2 regions of the Nonomuraea sp. NPDC050478 genome follow, and region 1 is predicted to be linked to the other one. Evidence: predicted binding sites of a transcription regulator. Region 1 holds the regulator's gene; the other holds the start of a gene.
What was found. Region 1 encodes LexA, which represses DNA repair genes until DNA is damaged. Its sites were predicted from a motif close to TCGAACANNTGTTCGA; they were not measured.
Positions count from the first base shown of each region.

Region 1 (4,698 bases):
AGCTCCTCCAGCTCGGCCCGGGTGAAGACGCGGCCGGTCGGGTTCTGCGGGTTGACCAGCAGCAGCACCTTGCACCCGGACAGGTCGGGGATCTCGGCGCGCCACGAGTCGCCGTCCGGCACGAGCCGGATGGGGCGCAGCGGCCGGTCCATGGTCTCCAGCGTGCCGAGGAACGGATGATAGGCCGGGGTGTGCAGCGCCACCCCGTCTCCCGGGGCCGTCCACACGTGCAGCAGCACCTGCAGGGCCTGGTTGATGTCGGAGTAGGAGCGGACCAGGCCCGGATCGGGCTCCCACCCGTATCGGGCGGCCATCCGCTCCGCGAACGCCTCGGCGAGCGGCCCGCTCTGGGGGCTGTCGAGCCACGAGGGATAGCCGAGGTCGCCTTCCGCCCGGCGGCGCAGCGCCTCGACCACCTCGGGAGCGGACGGCAGGTCCATGTCGGCCACCCACGCGGGGATGACCCCCGGGTCGGCCTTCGCCCACTTGAGCCCGTCGTTGCGTGCTTTGAACGCTTCACCCACGAATGTGTCGCTCACCCAGACATTCTAGGAATGTCGGCCTTCGTACGGATCAGCCGCCGGCCAGCGACCGCCACAGCCGGTCCGTACGATCACGCCGCCCCCACGCGATCAGCCCGCTCACCACGAGCAGGACCAGCGGCAGCGCCACAGGCCCGCCGCTCACGAACGCCTCGGTCAGCACCGCACCGGCCATCAGCCCGGCGCCCGCCAGCGCGGCCGCTCCGGCCACCGGGGGCGCCAGCAGGCATACCGCCATCGCGACCTCCAGCACCGCGACCAGGTAGCGGAACCAGTCGCCCCATCCGATCGCCTCGAACGTGGACACCGACGGCTCAGCCCCGGTGAACTTGCCCATCGCCGCCATCAGCAGCATGCCCGCCATGACCACCTGGAGCACCCACAGGCCGGCCCCGGCCAGCCGCCGCCCGGCACTCGGCCTCGTCTCGATCTTCTCCATGCCGCCGAGATTATGGACTGCGATCAACCGCCGGAATGCGGCTGGTTACCGGACAAGGGTGGAGGTAGGTGCACTTGCCCGGAGACGCGCCGTGTGCGACGGAACCATGGAACCCGGGCAGCCGGAGAGGCGCCCGCCGGACAGGACGCGCGCGGAGAGGAGGACGGCGGCCATCGGCGGGCTGGTGCGCGAGAGCCGGTGAGGAGCGCGGTGCGGGACGGCCGCACCGCGTCTCACACGGCGAGGGGTCAGAGGCGGCGCAGGACCGCCACGACCTTGCCCAGGACGCTGGCCTCGTCGCCGGGGATGGGCTCGTAGTTGTCGTTGTGCGGCACCAGCCAGACGTGGCCGTCCTTGCGCTTGAAGGTCTTGACCGTCGCCTCGCCCTCGATCATCGCGGCCACGATGTCGCCGCTCTCGGCGACCGGCTGCTGCCGGACCACGACCCAGTCGCCGTCGGCGATCGCGGCGTCGATCATCGAGTCACCGGTGACCTGCAGGAGGAAGAGCGTGCCCTCGCCGACCAGCTGCTTGGGAAGCGCGAAGACGTCCTCGACGCTCTCCTCGGCCAGAATCGGGCCACCGGCGGCGATGCGGCCGACCAGCGGGACGTAGGCGGCGGTGGGCCTGTTGACGGGGGCGTCGTCGGTGGCGGTGTCGGGGTCGACCCACAGCACCGGCTCACCCGGCAGCCGCACCTCCAGCGCGCGCGGGCGGTGGGGGTCTCGCCGCAGATAGCCCTTGCGCTGCAAAGCCGTCAACTGGTGCGACACGCTGGACGTGCTGGTCAACTGGACGGCCTCGCCGATCTCGCGCATGGACGGCGGATAGCCGCGCTGCTGCACCGAGTCGCGGATCACCTCGAGGATCTTGCGTTGCCTGGGGGTCAGCCCCAGTGAGTCACGCCTTCGCACCGCGAGGTCACTGACCCCATTGGCGTCATCCCGCTCGCTCATGCCTCTCCTCCTCGCCCGGCAACCCGCCCCGCGGGCGAGGCTCCCGGTCCGTGGTCCTGATGTCGCACACAGCGACCGTATCTCTGTTGAAGATCATCTTCAAACAGTTGTTCGAGTCTTCCTCGAAAATGTCGGCAGTGTGGTGTAGAACATCGTACGGGAGTTCGATCGACACCGTGTTCGATTTGCCGATCTTTCTACGGCCGTTTCCGGGGGCCACGACGGCGGGAGGTCCATCATGCGAACGACCAGACGGAGCCACTGCGCAGCGGGCTCACCCACGGGCCGCATCCACGGGATGATCTGATGGCGGATCCGACCGGCGACCACGTCAAGCGCCTCACCCTCATCGTCGACGCCACCCAGGAGGGGAGCCCTCAGGGACGCCACCCTCGCCCCGAAGCGCCCAGGCGGAATAACGACGGCGGAGCGGGCCCTCGATCGCGATGGGCCGCCGACGGCAAGCGCCCCCACCTGTACCTCGTCCCCCCAGCCCGCCCCGACTCGGACACCAGCCCTGGCAGGTGGGGGAGAAGCGACGGCGGGCCCGTCCGAGGGGGAGAGCGAGCGCCCGGAGCCGGTCAGGTCGTCAACGGCGGGTCCGTCCGAGGGGGAGAGCGAGCGCCCGGAGCCGGTCAGGTCGTCAACGGCGGGCGCCAGGCGGCGGGCGAGCGTGCGCCGGGAGGCGTCGTCAATGGCGGGTCCGTCCGTACGGAAGAGTGTGCGCCTGGACCCGGTCAGGTCGTGAACGGCGGGTCTGTTCGAGGGGGAGAGCGTGGGCCGCGAGTTGGCCAGGCCGTCAATGGCGGGCGCCGGGCGGCGGGTGAGCGCGTGCCCGGAGTCGGTCAGGTTGTCAACGGTGGGCGCCAGGCGGGGGGCGAGCGGCGGGTCGTGGAGCGGCGCCGGAGGCAGGGTGCGCCGGAAAGGCGCCTGACGGACGACGGCCCTCTGCGGCGTTCCGGCCTCACCGGCGAAGACGGGCTCGGCGACGGTCGCGCTGAGCGGTCGCCGGTGTCCCCGGCCCGAGTGCGGGGGCTCCGGCGGGACGGGGCGTCGATGGTACCCAAGGGGAGTGCGCGCGCAGCGCAGGGGGAGCGGGCCCCGGCGGACCTGCAATCGAGGCGCCGGACGCGTAAGGGGGACGGCGCGATTGAAGGGGACGCGGTGCGGGCGCGTCGCCGCGTCGTCGTGCCCGGGACTCCAGCGCAGCTCGGCCGGCCAAGGATGGGCTGGTTCCCGAGGTTCGCGCGGATCGACAGGGCCGGTCGCGCCGCACAGGTTGACAGGGCCGGTCGCGTTACGCAGATCGATAGGGCCGGTCGCGCCGCACAGGTTGACAGGACCGGCCGCGCCACGCAGGTCGGCAGGACCGGCGGCACCACGCAGGCCGACGGGGTGGGCCGCTCCGCGGGGGCCGACAGTGGGCGGCGTGCGCGGGCGGGGAAGAGGCTGCGGGGTGGCGCGGCCGAGACCGCGCCGGTGCGGTTGACGCGGCGGGGCCGCGCGGCGCTGGTGCTGGTCATGGCGCTGCTGTCGCTGGGCGGGTTCTGGCTCGGCACCAGGGCGGCCGGCCACGCAGGGGTCGAGCGCTCGCCGGGCGCCGTCGGCCTGTCGTGGGCGCAGGTGCGTGAAGGTGACGACCTGTGGAGCGCCGTCGGCCCGCCGTGGGTACAGGTGCGTGAAGGCGCTAGCCCGAGAAGCGCCGTCGGCCTGTCGTGGGCGCAGGTGCGTGAAGGCGGCAACCTGTGGAGCGTCGCCGGCTTACCCTGGGCGCAGGTGCGTGAAGGCCACAACCTGAGGAGCGTTGCCGGCCTGTCGTAGGCACAGGTGCGTGAAGGCGACAACCTGAGCGGCGCCGGCGTCCACCCCGGCGAGGACCTAGGGGCCGTCGCGGACGAGGCAAAGCGGTTCGACGGGCTGACGAGTCCGCCCAGATGGGCGGGCACCCGCTTCCACGGCCCCGATGGCGTCGGCACCCCTTTACACCAGGGACAATAGGTGACCGTGCGATGCCCGCGAGCCTCCTGTGAACAAACATCACGTACGTGACGCGTACCAACAAAAGTGACACGTCCCGGACGACACGCCGAGGCGGGGCGGGGACGCGGGGGCTGATCAGCGACTTCGGCCGGGCGGGCCCGGCCAACTTGCGTTCATGGTCGCGCGCTTCTACGGTTGGACCACAACATCTAGTAGTTACACCGATGTAGTTCACCACACCTTGTGTTTCGGCGACCGCACCAGACAGAAGCTCCGGTGCGTGCGCGAGCGTCCCCAGAGGCGGATGCCGTGCCTGTGGTGACCCCTGAAACGAGGAGGCGTAAGCGTGCATTGTCCGTTCTGCCGCCACCCCGACACCAGGGTCATCGACAGCCGCTCCACAGAGGACGGCGCGGCGATCAGACGCAGGCGCACCTGCCCCGAATGCGGGCGGCGATTCACCACCCAGGAGACCGTGCTCCTCATGGTCAGCAAGCGCAGCGGAGTCACCGAGCCGTTCTCGCGTGACAAGGTCGTCGCGGGCGTGCGGCGAGCCTGCCAGGGCAGACCGGTCAGCGAGGACTCACTGGCGCAGCTGGGGCAGAGGGTGGAGGAGGCCATCAGGGCCAAGGGCGCGGCCGAGATCGCCTCCAACGAAGTGGGGCTGGCGATCCTCGGGCCGCTGCGCGAGCTCGACGAGGTGGCCTACCTGCGGTTCGCATCGGTTTACCGCGGTTTCGAGAGCCTGGCGGACTTCGAGGCCGAGATCAAACAGTTGAAG
Region 1 covers NZ_JBITHT010000003.1:1,067,045-1,071,742, reverse strand. The annotation lists gene ACIBF7_RS19240 (MalY/PatB family protein) at 1-539, opposite strand, end outside; gene ACIBF7_RS19235 (DoxX family protein) at 574-981, opposite strand; gene lexA (transcriptional repressor LexA) at 1,230-1,937, opposite strand; gene ACIBF7_RS19225 (hypothetical protein) at 3,102-3,758, shown strand; gene nrdR (transcriptional regulator NrdR) at 4,264-4,698, shown strand, end outside.

Region 2 (4,698 bases), on a different contig from region 1:
GCTGGGGCCGTCGATCGTGATCCACGCGCCGACGGGGGCGATTTTGTGGCAGTTCGCGGAGGTCGCGCTCCGTGGCCGTGAGCAGCGGGTGTTCGACGTGGCGCAACCGCACTGGACCAGAACGTGACCGAATCTTGGGCCCGGATGGAATACCTCCAGCCGGATGTCCGTTAGCATCGAATGGCCGATGTGGTCTGTGTCCCCCGGGCCGCAAATTACCGCCTTCACGGAATACCGTTCGGCTGGAGCCGTGTTGTGCATCTCGCCGAGGAGGCGACCGCCACATCGGCCTTAACGCGTCCTCGTGCCCCGTCCCCGGACGGGGCACGACGCGTTTAGGGTGAGTGGCCGGACCGACACGATCGCCTCCTGGAGCGCCAAGTTGCTTTATCACGTGGTCAAGTTCGCCGCGGTGCCGCTCACCCACGCCATGTGCAGGCCGCACCTGTCGGGCGCGGCGCACGTGCCGCGGACCGGCCCGGCCATCCTGGCGGCCAACCATCTGTCGGTGATCGACTCGTTCCTGCTGCCCGCGCTGCTCCCCCGGCACGTCACGTTCGCCGCGAAGAACGAGTACTTCTCCGGCAACCCGGTCTCCAGCTGGTTCATGCGGCTGGGCGGCAGCCTGCCGACCGACCGTGAGAGCGCCAGGGCCGCGCAGGAGATGCTCGACGCCGCCGCCGGGCTGCTGGAGCGCGGCGAGCTGTTCGGCATCCACCCGGAGGGCACCCGCTCCCCCGACGGCCGTCTCTACCGCGGCAAGGTCGGCGTCGCCTGGCTGGCGCTCAAGACCGGCGCCCCCGTGCTTCCCGTGGCGCTCAGCGGCACCGACAAGGTGATGCCGTTCGGCGCCAGGGTGCCCCGCCCGGCCACCGTCGGCATCCGGATCGGCGAGCCGCTGCGGTTCGACGGCGACCATCGCGACGCCCGGGAGCGGCGCCGCGTGACCGACGAGGTCATGGCCGCCATCCAGCGGCTTTCCGGGCAGGAGTACGTCCCGGAGTACGCGTCCGGTCACAAGCCGTCCCATGGCACGTCGTGATGCCGCCCCGCTAAGCTCGGTCCCCTGTCGACGGTCAGGGGGCTGACAGTGGCGCGTACGCGCACCATCGTGATCGTGTCCGTCGCCACCGTGGTGGCGGTGGGGGCCGCCGCCGGTGGCGCCTACTACGTGCTGCACACCCGCGGCACACCCGCCGAGACGGCGCAGCGCTTCGCCGCCGCGTGGCAGTCCGGCGACCAGGCGCGGATGAGCGCCGAGCTGGCCGTGCCGCGCGAGCTCGGCCTCTACGGCCGGCTCCGCGAGGGCCTCGGCGTCGAGTCCACCGAGGTGACGCTGGGGCAGCCGCGCGAGAGCGACGACCGCGCCACCGTCCCCTACACCGCCACCCACCGGCTGAAGAACCTCGGCGACTGGACGTACGAGGGAGAGCTCGCGCTCAAGGTGGCCGACCGCCACTGGAAGGTCGACTGGGCCCCCTCAGCGGTGCATCCGAAGCTGACCTCGGAGGCGGAGTTCACGCTCAAGGCGAAGTGGCCCGAGCGGGCCAAGATCGTCGACGCCGACGGCAACCGCATCGACACCGGCGAGGTCGGCGGCTCGGTCCAGCAGCTCGTCGGCTTCCTCGACAAGGCCACGAAGGACGACGTGCGGCGGCTCGGCTCCGCCTACAAGACCGGGCAGGCGGTCGGGCGGGGCGGGCTGCAGCAGACGTTCGAGAAGCGGCTCGCCGGCACGCCGACGACCGAGATCAGGGCGGGCGAGACCACCCTGGAGACGATCGAGGGCGAGGACGGCGAGTCCCTGACCACCTCGCTCGACCCCCAGGTGCAGGACGCCGCCGTCACGGCGGTCAAGGACCTCGACAAGCCCGCCTCGCTGGTGGCGATCAGGCCAGGCACGGGAGAGATCCTGGGCGTGGTCAACAACCGGGGCGGGTTCAACCGGGCCATCGACGGCCGCTACCCGCCGGGCTCGACGTTCAAGGCGGTCACCGCGGCCGGGCTGCTGGCCGCGGGGCTGAAGCCGGGCGACACCGTGACCTGCCCGAAGTACGTGACCGTGGGCGGGCTGCGCATCCGCAACTCCGAGGAGGCCGCGTACGGCAAGGTGTCGTTCTCCGACTCGTTCGCCTACTCGTGCAACACCTCGTTCGCGCCGCTGGCCAAGCAGCGGCTCGGCGCCGACAAGCTGCTGAAGACCGCCGAGCTGGTCGGCTTCAACACGGCGCCGGCCATCGGCCTGCCCGCCACCGAGCCCAGCTTCCCCAGGGCAGAGTCCGACGCCGAGCTGGCGGCCGAGTCCTTCGGCCAGGGCCGCATCACGGCCAGCCCGCTGTCGATGGCGTCCGTGGCCGCGGCTCTCGCCGACGGCACCTGGCGGCCGCCCACGCTGGTGCCGGAGGCGGAGCAGAAGGTCAAGCCCCGCCCGCTGCCCGACGGGGTGACGGATGACCTGCACGCGATGATGGCGGCCGTCGTCACCAAGGGCACCGCCAAGGCCGCCGGCCTGCCCGCCGGCACCCACGGCAAGACGGGGACCGCCGAGTACGGCACGGGGCCCGAGCTCGACTCCCACGCGTGGTTCATCGGGTTCAGGGACGACGTGGCGTTCGCGGTGGTGGTCGAGGGCGGTGGCGGCGGCGGCAAGGTCGCCGCGCCGGTGGCCGCCGACTTCCTGCGCGCCCTGCCGTCCTCCCGCTGACCCCGGCCCATTCGGGCGAGGCCCGCGGGGCGGATGGGGTCAGGCGGTGGTCAGGGCGAGGGCGGCCGAGGCCCCCTCGCGCAGGACGAGGATCAGGAGCGTGGCGACGAGCGTGGCGATCAGGAACCAGCTGACCACGATGATGACGGTCGAGCGGCTGGGCGCGTGCCCGCCCGCCGACCTCTCCTCACTGCGGCGCGCGCGCTCGTTGAACGACTCCAGCCGTGCGACGAGTCGCGGATCGTCGTCGACGAGGTGCTGCTCGATCTGGGCCAGCATCCGCTCTTCGTCCTGCGACCAGGCCATGGGTGCACCTCCGGAACGCAAGCTCTGTGCCGCATTCCTGCCCAACCATGAAGATCATTAGCCGTGGGCCGACCTGCCAATTGCGATCTCTTTTGGTTTGCGATCACTGTCGAACTTCTGTTCTAATCATGGCATGCGCTGGGACAACCTGCGTCTGACCGACGCCGGGCCGGACGATCCGGCCGCGCCGCTGTTCGCCCGCGGCGCGGTGGCCCGCACCTTCGACACCCCCGGCTTCCGGGGCATGACCTTCTACGAGATCCAGGCGCGTTCGATCATCAACCGGGTGCCGGCGGCCAGCCGGGTGCCGTTCGACTACACGATCAACCCTTACCGCGGTTGCGGCCACCGGTGCGTCTACTGCTTCGCGCGCAAGACCCACGAGTATCTCGACCTCGACGCGGGGGCCGACTTCGACTCGAAGATCGTGGTGAAGGTCAACGCCGCCGAGCTGGTCCGCAAGGAGCTCGCCGCGCCGCGCTGGCGCGGGCAGCACATCGCGATGGGCACCAACGTCGACTGCTACCAGCGCGCCGAGGGCCGCTACGAGCTGATGCGCGGCATCCTGGCGGCGCTGCGCGACGCGGCCAACCCGTTCTCGGTCCTCACCAAGGGCACGCTGATCCTGCGCGACCTCGACCTGCTCACCGAGGCGGCCGACCGCGCCGACGTGGGCGCGAGCTTCTCGGTCGGCTTCCTCGACCCCGACGTGTGGCGCTCGGTCGAGCCGGGCACCCCCGACCCGCGCCGCCGCCTGGAGGCGTGCGCGACGCTCAACGCCCACGGCATCGGCTGCGGTGTCCTGATGGCCCCGGTGCTGCCCTACCTCACCGACTCCCCCGCCCAGTTGGAGCGGACGGTCAGGGAGATCGCCGCCGCCGGCGCCACCCATCTCACCCCCATCGTGCTGCACCTGCGCCCCGGCGCCCGGCAGTGGTGGCTGGCCTGGCTCTCCCGCGAGCACCCGCGCCTCGTGCCGCGCTATCTGGAGCTGTACGGTCGCGGCGCCTACGCGCCCAAGGCCTACCAGGAACGCGTCACGACCCAGATCAGGGACCTCGCCACCCGCTTCGGCATCGGCCGCGCCACTCCGGCCAGGGCCCGCCGCCTCCCGCCGCCGCCACCGCCTTCTCCCCAGCAGCTCACTCTGCTGTGACCCCTGGGCAGCGGGATGGGTGGGGCCTGAGCTTTTCGCGTTCTGGACTCGTACCAAATTGATGGTATGTCGCGTTTTGGTGGAGTAGGGGTATTACGGGGTTAGTGCGTTATATGAGGCGCACTGTCCGTACAGGGGGGACACCATGTCTGACATGAAGAAGAAACCCAGCGCGAAGTCCGGCAAGGCGAAGAAGCAGGCCCTCAAGGCGAACCGGCAGGACAAGGAGATGAAGAAGGAGGCCGCGAAGCCTGAAGAGGCGTAACGACTGGGCACTGGCGAGGCAGCCGGGCCGTCCACATCCCGGCTGCCCTGTCAGATTCGTCTGAAAAGTGTTGACTTCGCAAGCAACGTTATCCCGCCATATGGCGTCTAAAGATCATAGAAGTGGATAGCGCCACGGGGATGAACGGCGCAAACCACTCGAACTCGGTAAGGGCCGACGGGGGGCGACTCCTACCGCCGGCCTCGCCGATCCATCACGTTGTCAACCGGCGGGGGGACGTTCCAGGTGCGGACATGGGCGCGTAAG
Region 2 covers NZ_JBITHT010000002.1:176,829-181,526, forward strand. The annotation lists gene ACIBF7_RS08875 (NUDIX hydrolase) at 1-127, shown strand, start outside; gene ACIBF7_RS08880 (1-acyl-sn-glycerol-3-phosphate acyltransferase) at 341-1,042, shown strand; gene ACIBF7_RS08885 (penicillin-binding transpeptidase domain-containing protein) at 1,118-2,704, shown strand; gene ACIBF7_RS08890 (DUF3040 domain-containing protein) at 2,744-3,010, opposite strand; gene ACIBF7_RS08895 (Rv2578c family radical SAM protein) at 3,144-4,166, shown strand; gene ACIBF7_RS08900 (glycosyltransferase family 4 protein) at 4,678-4,698, shown strand, end outside.
Region 2: ACIBF7_RS08895 (Rv2578c family radical SAM protein) is a predicted target of LexA. The motif match lies at 3,120-3,135, and genes of this name have one in related genera.